Regions from separate parts of the Streptomyces sp. NPDC014861 genome, predicted to be linked through region 2. Evidence: riboswitches for the same ligand, from Rfam matches in the RefSeq annotation. Region 2 holds a riboswitch; each other region holds the start of a gene.
The links. Region 2 has a riboswitch for cobalamin ahead of ACF1BN_RS37630 (energy-coupling factor ABC transporter permease). Riboswitches for the same ligand answer to the same signal wherever they lie in the genome.
Positions count from the first base shown of each region.

Region 1: it holds a riboswitch for cobalamin, as region 2 does, so the genes downstream of both, ACF1BN_RS08265 (hypothetical protein) here and ACF1BN_RS37630 (energy-coupling factor ABC transporter permease) in region 2, are expected to answer to the same signal.
Region 3: it holds a riboswitch for cobalamin, as region 2 does, so the genes downstream of both, ACF1BN_RS25230 (ribonucleoside-diphosphate reductase subunit alpha) here and ACF1BN_RS37630 (energy-coupling factor ABC transporter permease) in region 2, are expected to answer to the same signal.
Region 4: it holds a riboswitch for cobalamin, as region 2 does, so the genes downstream of both, metE (5-methyltetrahydropteroyltriglutamate--homocysteine S-methyltransferase) here and ACF1BN_RS37630 (energy-coupling factor ABC transporter permease) in region 2, are expected to answer to the same signal.

Region 1 is NZ_JBIBWV010000003.1:356,492-361,269, reverse strand. It holds gene ACF1BN_RS08270 (PP2C family protein-serine/threonine phosphatase) at 1-579, opposite strand, end outside; gene ACF1BN_RS08265 (hypothetical protein) at 822-2,186, opposite strand; cobalamin riboswitch at 2,355-2,494, opposite strand; cobalamin riboswitch at 2,575-2,708, shown strand; gene ACF1BN_RS08260 (prenyltransferase/squalene oxidase repeat-containing protein) at 2,813-4,778, shown strand, end outside.
Region 2 is NZ_JBIBWV010000044.1:4,174-8,951, reverse strand. It holds gene ACF1BN_RS37645 (energy-coupling factor ABC transporter ATP-binding protein) at 1-770, opposite strand, end outside; gene cbiQ (cobalt ECF transporter T component CbiQ) at 767-1,516, opposite strand; gene ACF1BN_RS37635 (energy-coupling factor ABC transporter substrate-binding protein) at 1,523-1,873, opposite strand; gene ACF1BN_RS37630 (energy-coupling factor ABC transporter permease) at 1,873-2,568, opposite strand; cobalamin riboswitch at 2,597-2,791, opposite strand; gene ACF1BN_RS37625 (PTS-dependent dihydroxyacetone kinase phosphotransferase subunit DhaM) at 2,983-3,390, opposite strand; gene dhaL (dihydroxyacetone kinase subunit DhaL) at 3,387-4,013, opposite strand; gene dhaK (dihydroxyacetone kinase subunit DhaK) at 4,021-4,778, opposite strand, start outside.
Region 3 is NZ_JBIBWV010000014.1:113,809-118,586, forward strand. It holds gene ACF1BN_RS25230 (ribonucleoside-diphosphate reductase subunit alpha) at 1-2,363, opposite strand, end outside; cobalamin riboswitch at 2,495-2,633, opposite strand; gene ACF1BN_RS25235 (GNAT family N-acetyltransferase) at 2,675-3,175, opposite strand; gene mctP (monocarboxylate uptake permease MctP) at 3,252-4,778, opposite strand, start outside.
Region 4 is NZ_JBIBWV010000003.1:372,576-377,353, forward strand. It holds gene metE (5-methyltetrahydropteroyltriglutamate--homocysteine S-methyltransferase) at 130-2,454, opposite strand; cobalamin riboswitch at 2,624-2,847, opposite strand; gene ACF1BN_RS08330 (SpoIIE family protein phosphatase) at 3,041-4,778, shown strand, end outside.

The DNA.
Region 1 (4,778 bases), on a different contig from region 2:
CGCGACCGTGGCGACGGCCGACAGGCCGTGGCCCTGTACGTCGCCGAGGACCGCCCGCACCCCGTAGGGGCCGGCCCTGACGTCGAAGAAGTCGCCGCCCACCAGCGTGCCCGCCTCGGCGGCCCGGTAGAGGCTCGCGCAGCGCACGGGACCCACCCGCCGCCGCACCTCGGGGACGATGGCCCGCTGGGCCGTCTCGGCGACGGCCCGTTCCAGGTCGAGCTGCTCGTCCCTGCGCCCGCGGACGAAGGAGACGAAGACGCTCAGGGTGGCGACGAAGCCGAGGGTGACGAGGTCGGTGTTCCCCGGCCGGTCGAGGTGGAAGGCGGGCAGGGTCAGCAACGCGATCGTCGCCGCGCCGAGGAGGGCCGTGGCCAGCGGTCCGTACGCCAGGACGGCCAGCGGGGAGACGGCGCCGAGCAGGAAGCCGATGTCCACCGGGACGGAGTCGGTGAGGGACGCGATCCCCACCCCGACGAGCAGGAGCACGGGCAGGACCCGGACCCAGCGGGGCGGCGGCGCCCCGCGCAGCCAGCTCCGCCGGTACGCGCCGTTCACCGCCTTCCCCGGCTTCACCACACCACCAGGCTCCTACGCCGGTGGGCCCCGCGCATTCCACGCCTCGCGCCCCGGGGGCCGGCGGGACGTGCCGTCGACCCCCGGGGCCCGGCTTCAGGGGGTCCCCGTGATCGGTCCAGCCCTCGGGCGTCGCCACAGCGGGGCGGTCACTCACGGACGAGGAGCCGTCACGCGTGGCGACATGGGCCGGGCGGGCGGGCAGCGACGGGGGACGGCGTCCGCCCGTCGTGCCCCGGCCGCTGTCAGGCGCCCCAGCGCAGCGCGAGGGTGTCGCCGAGGTTGACGGTCGTCTCGCGGAGGGCTCCGGTGAAGGCGGAGCCGTCGGTGCTGACCTTCCAGGTGTTCGATCCGCTGTTGGCCTTGCCGTTGAGCGCGGTGATCGCACCGGTGCCCGACGCGGGGGTGACGCCGGTGACGCAGCCGGACGGGGTGGCCGCGCCCGTCGCGGCGGCGAGGACGTCCCCGAGGGTCGTGGTCGCGGCCGTGGGCGTGAAGGAGACCGCGCACACCTTGAGGTTGCCGGCGCCGTCGTCGACGGTGAGCGCGAGCTTGGTGGCGGTCCCCGGGGTGAACGCCGACTGGGCGACCCACTGGGGGGCGCCCGGGGTGACCGGCACCGGCGGGGCAGCGGTGAAGCCGCCTCCGGCGACCGCGCGCAGCGCGTCGATCGAGGAGTACGCGGAGGGAGTGGTGTCGGCGGGCTTGTACTTGAAGCCGCCCGCCGGGTTGTACTGGTTGGCGAGGAGGAAGTCGATCGGGGTCTTGGTGGCGAGGGTGGTGAACTCCGCCGACTGCGGGTTGAATCCGCAGGCGTTCAGGCCGGAGACGCCCCAGCCGTTGGAGCTGGTGTTGACGCCGTAGAGGGAGTTGAACGCGCCCGAGGAGCTGACGAGCTTGCCCTTGAGGAAGTTCTTGGCCTGAACGACGTCCGCGTCGGTGTTCGGGACGCCGGAGACGCACAGGGCGGCCATCGCGGCGCCGGTCATGTCGATGTCGCTCGCGGTGTTGATGGCGGTGGGGTTGCCCTCCACCTTCTGGTAGGTCCAGCCGCCGTCGTTGTGCTGGTTGGCGCGGAGACGGGCGACCATCGCGGCGGTCAGGGCCTGCGGGACGCGGGCGGAGCCGGCCTGGGTCTTCGCGCCGCCGAGGGCGAGAGCCGCGAAGACGGTGCCGTTGAAGTTGGCGGAGGGGCCGAAGTAGCCCGGCTCGGCGGTCTGCCAGTACGCGTAGATGTGCGCGATGAGGTTGCGCGAGGCCGAGACGCGGGCCGGGTCGATGCCGGCGGCGTAGGCGTTCAGCGCGCCGCGCTCGTAGTCGGTGACCACCGGGGTGGCGGACGGCCAGCCCGCCGTGGACAGCAGGTTGCGGTAGACGGTTCTGGCGTTCTTGGTGGTGTCGCCGCCGGGTGCCACGTCGACGACGGCGGTGCCCGCGGCGGCGAAGGCGCTGAACGCCCACTCGTTGGAGAGACCCGAGCCGGCGTACGAACCATCCGCTGCCTGGAGGGACTTGAGGTAGGCGACGCCGTTGGTCTTGGACGTCGCGATCTGCGCGGGGGTGGAGGTCGCGAAGGCGGGGAGCGTGCTGAGCGCGAAGGCGCCGAGCATCGCCGGCACCGCGAGCGCGAGACGGCGTGAGGTGCGGGGAAGGGACAAGGCGTGCTCCTGAAGTCGGCGGACGCCGGCCGCTCCGGTCGCACGCGCGCGTCGCCGTGCCGGAGCACGGCCAGGGCATGGCATGGCCGGGGACCGCCGTCCGGAACGCGTGGTACGGCTTCGAGTCGTGCGTCGCCGAATGGGCATTCGGGCTCGGGAAACGGCCCCCGCCGTCCCACACCGCTGCGCGTCAGCTCCGGCTTCGCACCGGATTCCCCCATGTGGCAGCCCAGGACGCTACCCGAACGGTGGAGGTACCGCCAGCGTCGTCCGGAGGGGCGTGCACGACGAGCGGTCGGGCCTCGCCGGTGAGACGCGGACCACCTTGACGGTGCCGACCGATCCGTGTTGCACTCCGGCTGATAAGCAATCAGCACCAGGGGAAGCCGGTCGAATTCCGGCGCTGACCCGCAACCGTAGACCCGGCTCGTCCCGGGTGAGTCGGAATGCCTGGGCTGGAACAGAGCACGAAGAACGCCGTCGCGGACTACGGCGTGGTCGTCACCGCCCCGCCACGGCGTCGCCGTCGCGAGGCCATCGCCACGTACGCACCCGCCCGGCAGAGACGAGGGGCCGCGGTGGGGACCGAACAGCAGGCGAGACGGTGGTCGGGGGCGGGACGACGCCTGGTGTCCGTCCTGACCGTCTCCTTTCTGACGCTCGGCGCGGGCCTGGCCCACTTCACGGCCGCCGCGCCGGCGAGCGCCGACCCGATCAAGAAGTGCACCCGCACCTCCGGCGCGATCGTCGCCGTCGACTTCGGCCACTGGGGCGGCCCCGTGGTGCGCGGCTGCGACGCCACCCCCACGACCGGCTACGAGCTGCTGCGGTCCGGCGGGTTCAGCACCACGGGTACGGAGCACGACGGTCCCGCGTTCATCTGCCGCATCGGCAACGGCTCGTTCGACCGGGGCAAGCAGTACCCCACTCCGGCCCAGGAGGACTGCGTCCTCACCCCGCAGGCCACCGCCTACTGGTCGTACTGGATCGCCTCACCCGGGCAGCGGAAGTGGACGTACAGCCCGCTGGGGGCCATGTCCCGCACGCTCAAGCCGGGCGACGTGGACGCCTGGGTCTTCGGCGGCACCGACATCGGCGGCACCAAGGGCCGGCCCACCTTCACCCCCGACGACGTCCGCGCGGAGGGCGGCGACCCGCCGGACCCGAGCGACCCGCCCGCCCCGAACGTGCCGCCGGGCTCGGTCGATCTGCCGGGCGCGGCCCGCTGGCTCACCGACCGGCTGACGAACGGTCAGCGGGTGGTCAACGAGGGCGACACGGTGCCGAACTACCTCGCCACCACCGAAGCGGCCTGGGCCCTGGCCGCCGCCGACGGCGAGAGCCCCGCGGCCCGCAGGGTCGCCGCCTTCCTGGCCAGGCCCGAGCACACCGACGCCTACGCCTACCCCGCCGGGAAGGACGAGGCGCCCGACGCCACCGCCGCCGCCCGCCTCGCGCTCGTCGCCGAGGCCACCGGCAGGGACCCGCGCGACTTCGGCGGCCACGATCTCCTCGGCGACCTCCTGGCGAACGTCTGCCTCAGCGGCTCGGACGCGCCGCAGCCCGTCCCCGGCTGCGCCACCACGGGCGATTTCCGTACGACGGGGCAGACCGAGGGGCAGGCCCTCGCCGTCATCGCCCTGTTGAACGGTGAGGTGACCCCGCCGGCCGAGGCGGTGACGCGGCTGGCTCAACTCCAGTGCGACGACGGCGGATTCCCGAGCTTCCTGATCCTGGACGGACAGGTCTGCGAGAGCGAGGCCGGGAGCACCGCGCTGGTGGCGCTCGCCCTCCAGCGGGCGGGCGGCCACAAGGCGGTCGTCACCAAGGCCCGCTCCTCGCTCAAGAAGGCCCAGTCCAAGACGGGCGCCTGGCCCGCCGTCTCGTACAGCGTCCCGGGCAGCGCCTACGCCACGGGCTGGGCGGCCCAGGCCCTGCGGGCCCTGGGCGACCGGGCGCACGCGGACGCGGCGGTCTCCTGGCTCTCCCGCCAGCAGCTCCCCGGCGGCGGCTTCGCCTTCGAGGAGGGCACCCCGGACCCGCTGCTCTACGCCACCACCGCGGCCCTCATCGCGGGCGCGAAGAGCGATCTGGTGACGCTGACCACGAAGGAGCCCGCGCCGCCGACCACCCCTCCGACCACTCCGCCCACCACACCCCCGACCACGACCCCTCCCACGACCGGGCCCACCACTCCCCCGGCCGGTGAGGGACCGGACCTCAAGAAGGGCTCGGCCTACCTCGCCGACCACCGGCGGCTGATCCAGGGCCGGTACTACGAGGGCAGCCCCCGCTTCGCCGACTACGGCCTGACCATCGACGGCGCGTACGCGCTCGCCGCCACCGGTCACGACAACGCCACCCTGCGCAACATCGTCGACTTCCTCGACAAGGGCGGCGAGGACGCGTCGGGTCGCGGTGTCCACGACTGGACGAAGGTCGGCACCAAGTACGCCGGCGGCGGCTTCATAGGCAAGGCGGCGGTCCTCGCCCAGTCCGTGGGCCGCGACCCCCGCGCCTTCGGCGGGAAGGACCTGATCGCCG
Region 2 (4,778 bases):
CCCCGCTCCCGCAGCAACCGTTCCACCGGCACCGCCCACGGACGCCGCAGCCGGGCCGCGTCGAGCAGGGCCTCGTCCGCGAGGAGTTCGGCGGCCGGTCCGGTGCGCAGCCCGGCGGGGGAGAGCACGGCGGCCTCGTCGGCCCACCGCAGCGCCAGGTCCACGTCGTGCGTGGCCATGACCACCGTGGTGCCCGTCGCCCGCAGCCGCTCCAGGGTCTCCAGCAGGCGTTCCTGGCCGTGCGGGTCGAGGCCCGCCGTCGGTTCGTCCATGATCAGGACCCGGGGGCGCATCGCGACCGCGCCGGCGATCGCCGCCCGCTTACGCTGCCCGTACGACAGCAGGTGCGTCGGCCGGTCCGCGAGCGCGGTGATGTCCAGCGCCGCCAGCGCCTCGGCGACCCGCAGCCGCACCTCGTCCTCGGGCAGGCCCAGGTTCATCGGCCCGAAGGACACGTCCTGCGCCACCGAGGCGGCGAAGAGCTGGTCGTCGGGGTCCTGCACCACCAGCTGCACCGAGGTCCGCAGCCGGGTCAGCCCCTTCCGGTCGTACGCCACCTCCGTACCGTCCAGGAGCAGCGCCCCCTCGCCGCAGCGCAGCCCGCCGCTCAGCAGCCGCAGCAGCGTCGTCTTCCCGCCGCCGTTCCGCCCGAGCAGCGCGACCGCCCGGCCCTCCGTCACCGCGAAGGCGACATCCGAGAGGACGGCAGGCCCGTCCTCGTACGCGAAGCCCGCGCGCACCAACTCCACGACCGGGGTGGGGGCCGTCATGACAGGAACCTTTCCAGTACGAGGGTGAGCGCGACGAGCCCCGCGAGGAGGCCGGCCGTCGCCGCGAGGAACGGACGGGAGACCGGGGCCTCGGGCAGCAGCACCCGCAGCGTCCCGTCGTAGCCGCGCCCGGCGAGACCGGTCTGGAGCCGCTGCGCCCGGTCGAAGGCCCGCACGAACGAGGTCGCGCCGAGCCCGGCCAGCGACCGCCACACGGCCGCCCGGGTCGTCGCCCCGAGCCGCGCCGCCTGCGCCTGCCGCACCTTGGCCTGCGCGTCGAGCAGCAGGAACACGATCCGGTACATCACCAGGGCCACGTCCACCACCGGCGCCGGCACCCCGGCCCTGACCAGGCGCGGCAGCACGTCCGACACCGGTGTGGTGAACGCGAACAGCAGCACTCCCAGCGAGGCCGAAGCCGTCCGCAGCAGCAGCTCCCCGGCGTGCACGGGCCCGTCCGGAGCCCAGGCCACGGCGCCACCGGGCCCGCCCACCGCGAACAGCAGCGGGACGGCGCCGGTGACGCAGAAGCCCAGCGGGATCCGGAAGGCCCGCCACAGCTGCCGGCCCGGCACACCGGCCGGGCCGAGCAGGACGGCGAGCGTCGCCGCCGCGACCAGGGGCGCCCCCGGCCACGGCGGCAGACACACCGCGCACAGGGTCAGACCGAATCCGAGCGCGGCCTTCTCCGCCGGATGGCGGCGGCGCCAGCGACTGCCGTGCGCCGCCGCGTCGATCGGCAGCATCCGCGGCTACGCGTCCGCGCCCGCGCCGGAGGCGCCGCTCTCCTCACGGGCCGCCGCCCGCTCCTCGCCCTGCCGGCGCCCGCGCCGCACGCCGAAGTAGTAGGCGAGGACACCGGCGCCGAGGGCCGCCTGGAGGGCGAACAACGCCGACTCGATCTCACCGGACGGCGGCTCGTAGAGCGGGCTGAACCACGGCTCGTAGTCCGGCTGGATCTCGGTGATCGCCGTCTCGGCCTCCGCGTCGGCGCCGGCGAACGGCTCCTCCTTGTGGTCGCCGAGCCCCAGCACCAGCGGCAGCACCGCCAGCGCCGCCACGAGCGCCAGCAGCAGGGTGTTGATCTTCGCGTTCCGGCTCATCACGCCGCCGCCTCCTCGCGTCGCTTCGACTCCGTCCGGCCGAGCACGCCGAGACGCAGCAGGTCACCCTTGCTCGACTGCATGAGCAGCCGCACCACCAGCACGGTCAGCAGGCCCTCGCTCACGGCGAGCGGGATCTGCGTCACCGCGAAGATGGAGCCGAACTTCGCGAGCGAGCCCGCGATGCCGCTGCCCGGGTCGGGGAAGGCGACGGCCAGCTGGACGCTGGTCACGCAGTAGGTGGACAGGTCGGCGACGAAGGCGCCGAAGAAGACGCTCACCATCAGCGGCGCCCCGGACCGCTTCAGCAGCACATAGGCGCCGTATCCCGCCCAGGGGCCGACGATCGCCATCGAGAAGACGTTCGCCCCCAGCGTGGTCAGCCCGCCGTGGGCGAGCAGCAGCGCCTGGAAGAGGAGCGTGATGGTGCCGAGGACCGCCATGATCGGCGGCCGGAACAGTATCGCGCCCAGTCCCGTGCCGGTCGGGTGGGAGCAACTGCCCGTCACCGAAGGCAGTTTGAGCGCGGAAAGGACGAACGTGAAGGCGCCCGCGGCGCCGAGCAGCAGCGTGGACTCGGGGTTGGCGCGCACCTCGCGGGTGAGCGCGCGGACGCCGTGGATGACGAACGGGGCCGATGCGACGCCCCAGGCGGCCGCATGGACGGGGGGCAGATACCCCTCGGCGATATGCATGATCGGGAGACCCTCTCCAGCACCTCGTGGATGGACAACGCGCCCTGGCCGGTCTCCTGGCTGACGGTCATGACGCCCGACTCCGCCTTCCCATCCCGCGACGGTCTCCCGCGGCGGAACAGTGGCTTCCCCGAGGGGATGGAGCCGGACCTCCCGATCACAGTGGCGAGGGCCGCACCGGTACTGCACCGGTTTCCCGAACACCAAGGCGGTGCGACATTAGTGTGTTGACCTGCCTCATCACAATGCGGGGTCGGTCACTCGCGCTCGGACATCTCCCGGGGCCCGGCGCCGTCGGGACCCGTTGTCGGACCCCCGCACTAGCGTGGACGTGTCCAAGTGCGTTGCTGCTGCTCGGACGAGGGCGCCCCGGCGGAGTGGAACCCGGCCGGGGCGCCCCGCTTCCCGCGCGCGTCAGACCTTGCGGTAGGCGTACGCCTCCGAGGCCGCCGCCGCGACCGCGTCCAGGTCCCCGCCGGCGCTCGCCGTCACCAGCGCGGCCACCGCGCCCTCCACGAAGGGCGCGTCCACGAGCCGGGTGCCCTCCGGAAGCTCGTCGCCCTCGGCGAGGAGCGCCTTCACCGTGAGCACGGCACTGCCCAGGTCCACCAGGACGGCCACCCCGGCGCCGGCGTCGACGGCCTTCGCGGCCTCGGCGATCAGGTCGGCGCTGGTGCCGAGCCCCCCGCCGGGTCCGCCGCCCGCCGCCGCGACCGGCGCCAGGTCGCCGCCGCCGGCGAGCCCCCGGGCCAGGTCGGCGACCGCCTCCGCGACGGCACCGCTGTGCGAGACCAGCACGATCCCGACCCTGCCCCCGCTCATCGGCCCGCCCCCTCTCCCGTCCCCGCCGCCTCCGCAAGCGCGGCGAACAGCAACGCCGAGGAGGTCGCCCCCGGATCCTGATGGCCGACCGACCGCTCCCCGAGATAACTGGCCCGGCCCTTGCGGGCGCGCAACGGCACGGTCGCGAGCGCCCCCTCGTCGGCCGCGGCGCGCGCCGCGGCGAAGGACTCCGGCAGCGCGGCCACGGCGGGGGTCAGCGCGTCCAGCATCGTCTTGTCACCCGGTACGGCTCCGCCGAGCTGTCCGACGGCGGCGACCCCGGCCGCGAGCGCGTCCGCGAGCTCGGCCCGCGTGACCTCCCCGCCGTCGCCGAGCGCCTTGCCGGCCCGTCGCAGCAGCGTTCCGTAGAGCGGCCCCGAGGCCCCGCCCACCGTGGAGATCAGCTGCCTTCCGGCGGCCGTGAGGGCCGCGCCCGGGGTCGCGGGCGGCTCCTTCGCCAGCGCGTCGGCGACGGCGGCGAAGCCGCGCCGCAGATTGGCGCCGTGGTCCGCGTCGCCGATCGCCGCGTCCAGCTCGGTCAGCCGCCCGGCCTCCCGCTCCACCGCCGCCGCGACCGCCCGCATCCAGCGCACCGCGAACGCGGCGCCGTACGTCTCCGTCATCGCCCGCTCACCGGCCCCAGCGCAGCGCGGCCGTCGACACCGGCGCGTCCCACAGCCGCAGCAGCTCCTCGTCCGCGGCGCACAGCGTCACCGAGCACCCCGCCATGTCCAGCGAGGTCACGTAGTTCCCGACCAGCGTCCGCGCCACCGGCACCCGGCGCGCGTCGAGGACCCGCCGCACCTCCGCGTTGAAGCCGTACAGCTCCAGCAGCGGCGTCGCCCCCATGCCGTTCACCAGCAGCAGCACCGGATCCGACGGCCGCAGGTCGTCGAGGACCGCGTCGACGGCGACCTCGGCGATCTCCCGGGCGGTCATCATCCCGCGCCGCTCCCGCCCCGGCTCGCCGTGGATGCCGACACCCAGCTCCAGCTCCCCGGGCGGAAGGTCGAAGGTCGGGCTGCCCTTCGCGGGCGTGGTGCACGCGCCCAGCGCGACCCCGAACGACCGCGACCGCGTGACCACCCGCCGGGCCAGCGCCTCCACCCGCTCCAGCGGGGCGCCCTCCTCGGCCGCCGCACCGGCCAGCTTCTCCACGAAGAGCGTCGCCCCGGTCCCGCGCCGCCCCGCCGTGTACAGGCTGTCGGTGACGGCCACGTCGTCGTCGACGAGCACCCGGGCGACCTGGATGCCCTCGTCCTCGGCGAGTTCGGCGGCCATCTCGAAGTTCAGCACGTCACCCGTGTAGTTCTTCACCACGAACAGCACCCCCGCCCCGCTGTCCACCGCCGCCGCGGCCCGCACCATCTGGTCCGGCACCGGCGACG
Region 3 (4,778 bases), on a different contig from region 2:
TCGCAGGACTCGGGGTTCTCAAGGGAGCAGGCGACCGCGTCGGGGTCGGCGGCCTGCTGGACGGGGATGGGGGCGGCGGCGGTGGCGGACGCCTGGGCCGCGCGGGCGATCCGGGTCGCCGGGCGGGAGCGCAGGTAGTACGTCGTCTTCAGGCCCTGCTTCCAGGCGTACGCGTACATCGACGACAGCTTGCCGATGGTCGGCGTCTCCATGAAGAGGTTCAGCGACTGCGACTGGTCGAGGAAGGGGGTGCGGTCCGCCGCCATGTCGATCAGGCCGCGCTGCGGGATCTCCCACGCCGTGCGGTACAGGTCGCGGACCTCGGCCGGCACCCAGTTGAAGCCCTGCACCGAGCCGTTGGCCTCGCGCAGCGCCTCGCGGGTCTGCGCGTCCCACACGCCGAGCGCCTTCAGCTCGTCCACGAGGTACGAGTTGACCTGGAGGAACTCGCCGGAGAGCGTCTCGCGCTTGAACAGGTTGGAGACCTGCGGCTCGATGCACTCGTAGACGCCGGCGATGGAGGCGATGGTCGCCGTCGGGGCGATGGCGAGCAGCAGGCTGTTGCGCATGCCGGTGGTCGCGATCCGCTCGCGCAGCGCGGCCCAGCGCTCGGGCCAGGTGAGCTCGACGCCGTAGTGGTCGGGGTGGAGCACGCCCCGCGCGGTACGGGTCTTCTCCCAGGCCGGCAGCGGACCGCTGCGCTCGGCGAGGTCGGCGGAGGCCTCGTACGCGGCGAGCATGATGCGCTCGGCGATCCGGGTGGAGAGCGCGCGGGCCTCGGCGGAGTCGAAGGGCAGCCGCAGCTTGAAGAAGACGTCCTGGAGGCCCATCGCGCCCAGGCCGACCGGGCGCCAGCGGGAGTTGGAGTTCCCGGCCTGCTCGGTCGGGTAGAAGTTGATGTCGACGACCCGGTCGAGGAAGGTGACCGCGGTGCGGACGGTCTCGTCGAGCCGCTCCCAGTCGATGGTGCCGCCGGAGACGAAGGCGCCGAGGTTGACCGAGCCGAGGTTGCAGACGGCCGTCTCGCCGTCGTTCGTGACCTCGATGATCTCGGTGCAGAGGTTGGAGGAGTGGACGACCGTGCCGGGCTCGGCGGTCTGGTTGGCCGTACGGTTCGAGGCGTCCTTGAAGGTCATCCAGCCGTTGCCGGTCTGGGCCAGGGTCCGCATCATCCGGCCGTACAGGTCGCGGGCCGGCATGGTCCGGCGGGCCAGGCCCTTCGCCTCGGCGGCGCGGTAGGCGGCGTCGAACTCCTCGCCCCACAGGTCGACCAGCTCGGGCACGTCGGCGGGGGAGAAGAGCGACCACTCGGCGTCCGCGTTCACCCGGCGCATGAACTCGTCCGGGATCCAGTGGGCGAGGTTCAGGTTGTGGGTGCGGCGGGCGTCCTCGCCGGTGTTGTCGCGGAGCTCCAGGAACTCCTCGATGTCCGCGTGCCAGGTCTCCAGGTAGACCGCGGCGGCGCCCTTGCGCCGGCCGCCCTGGTTCACCGCCGCCACGGAGGCGTCGAGCGTCTTCAGGAACGGCACGATGCCGTTGGAGTGCCCGTTGGTGCCGCGGATCAGCGAACCGCGCGAGCGGATCCGGGAGTAGGACAGGCCGATGCCGCCGGCGTGCTTCGACAGGCGCGCGACCTGGTGGTAGCGGTCGTAGATCGAGTCCAGCTCGTCCTGCGGGGAGTCCAGCAGGTAGCAGGAGGACATCTGCGGGTGGCGGGTGCCGGAGTTGAAGAGCGTGGGGGAGGAGGGCAGGTAGTCGAGCCGGCTCATCAGCCGGTACAGCGCCGCCACCTCGTCCAGCGCGCGGAGCGAGTCGTCCTCGGCGAGGCCCGCAGCCACCCGCAGCATGAAGTGCTGCGGGGTCTCGATCACCTTGCGGGTGATCGGGTGGCGCAGCAGATAGCGGGAGTAGAGCGTCCGCAGGCCGAAGTAGCCGAAGCGGTCGTCGCCGGCGAGGTCGATCAGCGCGTCCATGCGGTCCGCGTGCAGCGCGACGAAGGCGGCGGTGCGGTCGGCGATCAGGCCCTCGCGGTGGCCGGTGGCGACGGAGGCGGAGAAGCAGACGGCGCCCTGGGAGGCCGCCTCCTCGGCGATGGTGAGGGTGAGCAGCCTCGCGGCGAGCCGCGAGTAGGAGGGGTCCTCGGCGATGAGACCGGCGGCGGCCTCGGTGGCCAGTTCGCGCAGCTCCGCCTCGTCCGAACCGGCGTGCCGGCCCCGCAGCGCGGCGGCGGCGACCCGACCGGGGTCGGTGTCGGTGAGGTCGGCGGTGAGGTCGGTCAGGGTCCGCAGCAGCACGGTCCCGGGGCCGTCGCTGTCGATCGCGGCGGCCTCGGTGGCTGACGGACCCGCAGGCGCGATGGTCACGTGGGGGCTCTCCCTCGCTCTCGGACCGGGCCGCGGCGGGGGAGGGGCGGGCGGGCACCCGTACGCGCGGATGCGCCCGCGTCCACCGGCCCATTCCGCGAGGCCCGGACGTCGTCGGCACCCGGAACGGTCGTACCGGGCGCACTGCCGGCAGGTGCTCGGACTCTCTCCGTGGACAAGGGCACACGAAGTACACCGTTGCGGGACAGTTCCGGATTCACACCGGATTCCCCTGCGGCGACAGCGAGGACGAGCATACATGTGGGGGGCGCCGATCGCGGCACCCCCCACATGTTGTGTCGGTCCGTGGACTACAGCTCCAGGGCGTAGGTTCGCAGAGAGTGTTCGGGGATGGGCTGCCAGTCCCGCTCGGGGGTGCGCACGAAGCCCATCCGTTCGTAGATCCGGTGCGCCGACACCATCTTGCCGTCCGTGGAGAGCACGATCCTGGCGCAGTCGGGCAGGGCGCGCGCCCGGTCCACGCAGGCGCGCACGAGGGCCTCCCCGACGCCCCTGCCGCGGGCCGCCGGCGCGACCACGAGCATCCGGAACTCGGCCTCGCCGGGGACGGCGATGTCGGCCCAGGGGGTGCCGCCGGGGGCGAAGGTCACCCCGCCGACGATCCGGTCCTCGGCGTCGGTGGCGACCAGCACCTCGCTCTCGCGCGCCCGGCGGGCCGTGTCGCGGAGCACGTCCAGGTAGAAGTCGTCCTCGCCGTGCAGCAGCAGCCCGTCGTTCAGATAGGTGAGCCCGGTGAGGTCACCGAGCTCCTCGTGCTCCTCGGGCCGTACCGCCCTGATCGTGAAGTCCATGCGTCCCAGTCTGCCGCGCGGCCACGCGAGAGGGGCCCGGGTTTTCCCGGGCCCCTCTCGCGCGCGCGTCCGCGGCTCAGTGGGTGGCGGCGCCGACCTTGGGGAGCTCGGTGCTGACGCCCGCGTCGCCGGCGTCGGCCGTGTAGTCCGACGGGGAGGTCTCGTCGATGCCGTCCGGGGCCTTGGCGGCCCGGAGGACGAAGGTGAGGACCACCGTGACGACGACGTTGAGGACGAAGGCGGTGAGGCCGATGTAGCCGATCTCGCCGATGCCCGGGATCTCCGCCGAGGAACCGCCGAAGTGCTTCTGGGTCGGGCTGGCGACGCCGTACGCGGCGACCGTGCCGTAGATCATGCCGACCGCCCAGCCGGCGATCAGCGCCCAGCGGTGGAACCAGCGGGTGAACAGTCCGCCGACCAGGGCCGGGAAGGTCTGGAGGATCCAGATGCCGCCGAGCAGCTGGAAGTTGATCGCGACCGTTTTGTCCATGGTGAGGACGAAGGCGAGCGCGCCGACCTTGACCAGGAGCGAGACCAGCTTGGAGACCTTGGTCTCCTGCTCCGGGGTGGCGTCCTTCTTGATGAAGTCCTTGTAGATGTTGCGGGTGAAGAGGTTGGCCGCGGCGATCGACATGATCGCGGCCGGGACGAGCGCGCCGATGCCGATCGCGGCGAAGGCCACGCCGGCGAACCAGTCCGGGAACATGTTCTCGAACAGCTGCGGGATGGCGAGCTGGCCGTTGGCGACCTTCACTCCGGCGGCGATCGCCATGAAGCCGAGCAGCCCGAGCAGGCCCAGCATCAGCGAGTACAGCGGCAGGATGGTGGTGTTGCGGCGGATGACCTCGCGGCTCTTGGAGGAGAGGGTCGCCGTGATCGAGTGCGGGTACATGAAGAGCGCGAGCGCCGAGCCGAGCGCGAGCGTCGCGTACGTCCACTGGCTCGCCTCGCCCGGGACCAGCGAGCCGCGCGGTTTGTCGGTCGCCGGGTTGATCGTCGCGTACGCCTCGCCGGCCTTGGCGAAGATCTCGTCGAAGCCGCCGAGCTTGATCGGGATGTAGATGATCGCCACCGCGATGACGATGTAGATCAGGGTGTCCTTGACGAAGGCGATGAGCGCCGGGGCGCGCAGGCCCGAGGAGTACGTGTACGCCGCGAGCACGCCGAAGGCGATGAGGATCGGCAGGTCCTTGATGAACCAGTGGGTGTCCTCGCCGCCGCCGACGCCCATCACGTCCAGGACGGCCTGGATGCCGACGAGCTGGAGCGCGATGTACGGCATGGTGGCGAGGATGCCGGTGAGGGCCACCGCCAGGGACAGGCCCTTGGAGCCGAAGCGGCCGCGGACGAAGTCCGAGGTGGTCACATATCCGTGCTTGTGCGAGACGGACCAGAGCCGCGGCAGGAAGGTGAAGATCAGCGGGTAGATCAGGATCGTGTACGGCACGGCGAAGAAGCCGGCCGCGCCCGCCGCGTAGATGGCCGCGGGGACGGCGACGAAGGTGTACGCGGTGTAGATGTCGCCGCCGAGCAGGAACCAGGTGACCCAGGTGCCGAACGACCGTCCGCCGAGGCCCCATTCGTCGAGGCTGTTCTCGTTCTC
Region 4 (4,778 bases), on a different contig from region 2:
TCGTCGTTCCGGACGTGCGCGCCGCTCAGCCCCTGGGCTGCCGGGACGGGGTCCGCCTGTCGCTCCGGGGGTCGTCGGCTCCTCGGCCCGGGGCCGGACAGCGTGCTGTCCGGCCCCGGGCCAGGGGCGTCAGCCGTTGTCGGCCGTCAGTTCCGCGCGGACCGTGCGGGCCGCGGCGACCAGGTTCTCCAGGGAGGCCCGGGTCTCGGTCCAGCCGCGGGTCTTCAGGCCGCAGTCGGGGTTGACCCACAGCCGCTCGGCGGGGATGGCCTCCAGGCCGGTACGGAGCAGCTCGGCCGCCTCCTCCGTGCCGGGGACGCGGGGCGAGTGGATGTCCCAGACGCCCGGGCCGGCCTCGCGCGGGTAGCCGTGCTCCGCCAGCTCTCCGGCGACCTGCATGTGCGAACGGGTGGCCTCCAGGCTGATGACGTCGGCGTCGAGGTCGTCGATGGCCTGGACGATGTCGCCGAACTCGGCGTAGCACATGTGGGTGTGGATCTGGGTGTCGGGCCGGACTCCGCTGGTCGTGAGGCGGAACGACTCGGTGGCCCAGTCGAGGTAGGCGGCGTGGTCCTCGGCCCGCAGGGGCAGGGTCTCGCGCAGCGCGGGCTCGTCGACCTGGATGACCGAAGTGCCCGCGGTCTCCAGGTCGTTCACCTCGTCGCGCAGGGCGAGGGCGACCTGGCGGGCGGTGTCGCCGAGCGGCTGGTCGTCGCGGACGAAGGACCAGGCGAGCATGGTGACCGGGCCGGTCAGCATGCCCTTGACCGGCTTCGCGGTCTGCGCCTGGGCGTAGGTCGTCCAGCGCACCGTCATCGGGGCGGGGCGGGAGATGTCGCCGGCGAGGACCGGCGGGCGGACGTAGCGGGTGCCGTACGACTGGACCCAGCCGTGCTGGGTGGCGAGGTAGCCGTCCAGCTGCTCGGCGAAGTACTGCACCATGTCGTTGCGCTCGGGCTCGCCGTGCACGAGGACGTCGATGCCGGTCTTCTCCTGGAAGGCGATGACCTCGCGGATCTCGTTCTCGATCCGCTCGTCGTAGCCGGCCGCGTCGATCCGGCCGGCGCGCAGGTCGGCGCGGGCGACGCGCAGCTCGTCGGTCTGCGGGAAGGAACCGATCGTGGTGGTCGGGAGCACCGGCAGGCCCAGGTGGGCGCGCTGGGCCACCGTGCGCCGGGCGTACGGCTGCGAGCGGCGGCCGTCGGCCTCGGTGACGGCCGCGGTGCGGGCGCGGACGGCCGGGTCGTGGGTGAGGGCGGAGCCGGCGCGGGAGGCGAGGTCGGCCCGGTTGGCGGCCAGTTCGTCGGCGATGGCCTCGGTGCCCTCGGAGAGACCGCGGGCGAGGGTGGCGATCTCGGCGGCCTTCTGGCGGGCGAAGGCCAGCCAGCGCCGGACCTCGGGGTCGATGTCGGTCTCGACGGAGGCGTCGATCGGGACGTGGAGCAGGGAGCAGGACGCCGCCACGTCGACCCGGTCGGCGAGGCCGAGCAGGGTACCGAGGGTGGCCAGGGACTTCTGGTGGTCGTTGATCCAGATGTTGCGGCCGTTGACGACACCGGCGACGAGACGCTTGCCGGGCAGGCCGCCCACGGCGGCGAGGGCGTCGAGGTTGGCGGCGGCGGAGTCGGTGAAGTCGAGCGCGAGGCCGTCGACCGGGGCGGCGGCGAGGACCGGGAGCGCGTCGCCGAGGCGGTCGAAGTAGGAGGCGACCAGGAGCTTGGGCCGGTCGGTGGCGCCGCCGAGTTCGCGGTAGGCGCGGGCGGCCGCGTTCAGTTCGGCCGGGGTGCGGTCCTGGACGAGGGCGGGCTCGTCGACCTGGACCCACTCGGCGCCGGCGGCACGCAGGTCGGCGAGGACCTCGGCGTACACGGGGAGCAGCCGGTCGAGCAGGGTGATCGGCTCGAAGTCGGCGTCGACGCCGGGGGCGGGCTTGGCGAGCAGCAGGTAGGTGACCGGGCCGACGAGGACCGGGCGGGCCGTCCGGCCCTCGGCGAGGGCCTCCTTCAGCTCGGCGACCTGCTTGGCGGAGTCGGCGGTGAAGACCGTGTCGGGGCCCAACTCGGGGACGAGGTAGTGGTAGTTGGTGTCGAACCACTTGGTCATCTCCAGCGGCGCCACGTCCTGGGTGCCGCGCGCCATGGCGAAGTAGCCGTCCAGGGCGTCGGCTGCGACCGCCTCGCGGTGGCGCTCGGGGACGGCGCCGACCATCACGGAGGTGTCGAGGACGTGGTCGTAGTACGAGAAGTCGCCGGTGGGCACTTCGGTGATGCCGGCGTCGGCCAGCTGCTGCCGGCTCGAACGGCGCAGGTCGGCAGCGGTGGCGCGGAGGGCGTCGGCGGAGACGCGGCCCTTCCAGTAGCCCTCGATCGCCTTCTTCAGTTCACGGTTCCGACCCTGGCGGGGGTAGCCGTGGACGGTGGCCTGTGCTGCCGCGGCTGCGGACTTCGTGGTCACGGAGACTCTCCTTCGCGAGTTGTGCCCAGATCGACGTCCCGGTGAGGGGACGCGGACGCGAAGGTGACGAGGGAGCGCACGGACCTCGCCGTGAGGAAACATCACGACGGCCGTTCGCTGTCTACGCCGACCCGCCCACGAGGTCACCGGAACTTCCGTACGCGGAACGGTCCGCGTACGGGCAACGGGCAGGTCTTCGGACTCGCGGGCAAGCCGGCCTCGTCCGAGGCAGGCACCTAGTGGCCGTCGCTTCCCAGGACCTCACGGTCCCAGTGCTGATGACGGCGGTCGTTCCCGCTCACCGCTGCGGGGCAGTCCCGGATTCCCACCGGGTTCCCTCTTACGACGCATCCCGCCTGGCGGACGGGGCGAACCAGCTGCCCGGTCAGAGTAGAGGCCGGAATCGTCGAGCGGCGAGGGTTATCCGCCATTCGGACGGTGGAATGAGACATTCCCCCTCCGGGGGGCTGTCCCACTCCCCGGCGGTCACCGGATACGGCACGTGGGTGGGCGGGCGGATGGGGACGGGGGCGAGTGCGGGCCGAGCGCCCGCGCGGGCGGGACCGCTCGGAAGGATGATGGGACCATGGAAGGGCTACCTTTCACCCCTCCCGCGGGGGCGGACGACGGTGGGCGGCTCGGTCCGCCCCCGGCCGCGTTCGCCCTGCTCGCCGCGGACGGGGTGCTCGTGGGGTGGAGCCGTGAGGCCGAGGCCCTCCTGGGGTATCCCGCCGCGCGGGTGGTGGGGCGCCGGGCGGCCGATCTGCTCGTCGCCCCGCCCTCCGACCGCGCCGGGGTCGAAGAGCGGCGGCCGGACCGATGGCCGCGGTTCGACGGGACCCGCAGCGCCGTCGTGGACGTGCGCCACCGCGCCGGACACACCGTGCGACTGGCGGTGACCCTGCGTCCGCTGATCCCCGGCGCCCACGGGGACACCGGCGGCCGTGCTCCCTCCGCGGTCCTCATGGCGGCCGAGCTGGAGGAACTGCGCTGGTGGGAGACCCGGCAGGCGATGCTCCAGGGGCTCGTGACCCAGTCACCGGTGACCCTGACCATCTACGGCCCCGGCGCGCGCCTCCTGTGGGCCAACGCGTCCAGTGTCCGGGAGCTCGGCGGCGACCTCACCGCGTCACTGGGCCGCTCCATGACCGAACTCTTTCCCGGCGACGTCCTCACCGCCCAGCATCCGGTGGATCCCGAGGAGTTCGTCCAGCAGATCCTCGAGACCGGTGAGCCGGTCATCGACGTGCGCTTCCGCGGCCGCGCCCCGGCCGACCCGCGCCGCGAGCGCGTCTGGTCCTCCTCCTACTTCCGGCTCGTCGACGGCCGGGGAGAACCGGTGGGGGTGTGCGAGCAGTCCATCGACGTCACCGACCACCACCGTGCGCAGCAGCGCCTCGCCCTCCTCGCGGAGGCCGGTGCGCGGATCGGTGCCTCGCTCGACCCGTCCGGAACGGCGGCGGAGCTCGCGAGGACCACCGTGCCGCGCTACGCCGACGCCGTGCTGGTCGACGTGGCGGCGGAGGTGCTCGCGGGGGAGGAACCCGGAGCCGCTGCGGCAGGGGACCTCGTCCGCGTGGCCGCGTCCGGCGAGGAGGCGTCGAGGGTGGGCGAGCGGGTCTCGTACGGTCCCGGATCGTCGCAGGCCGAGAGCCTGGCCGAGGGCCGGGCGACCGTGGACGACCGGGTCGCGCCGACCCGGCTGTACGTCCCGCTGATCATGAGGGGGCGGCCCCTGGGCCTCGTCACCTTCGCGCGGGGCGACGACTCGGAACCCTTCGACGACGGCGACCGGGCGGTGGCCGAGGAGCTGGCGTCCCGGACCGCCGTGTGCATCGACAACGCCCGGCGCTACCGCCGGGAACGCACCGCCGCCTTCATGCTCCAGCGCAGTCTGCTGCCACGGTCGCTGCCCGAGCTGAGCGCGGTCGAGACGGCCAGCCGCTACCTGCCCGCCGACAGCCACCTCGGCTCCGGCGGCGACTGGTTCGACGTCATCCCGCTCTCCGGCGCGCGGGTCGGCCTCGTCGTGGGGGACGTCGTCGGCCACGGCCTCGGCGCCGCCGCCACCATGGGGCGACTGCGCGCGATGGTGCGCACCCTGGCGGAGCTGGACCTCACGCCCGACGAACTCCTGGCCCGGCTGAACGACCAGGTCGGACGGGAAAGGTCCGACCAGAACGTGAAGGGCCCGGACGGCGGCGGCGCCGTCGGGGCGACGTGCGTCTACGGGATCTACGACCCGGCGTCCCGGACGAGCACCTGGGCGGCGGCGGGGCACCTGACCCCGGCGGTCGTGCGGCCGCACGCCGCCGCCGGCTTCC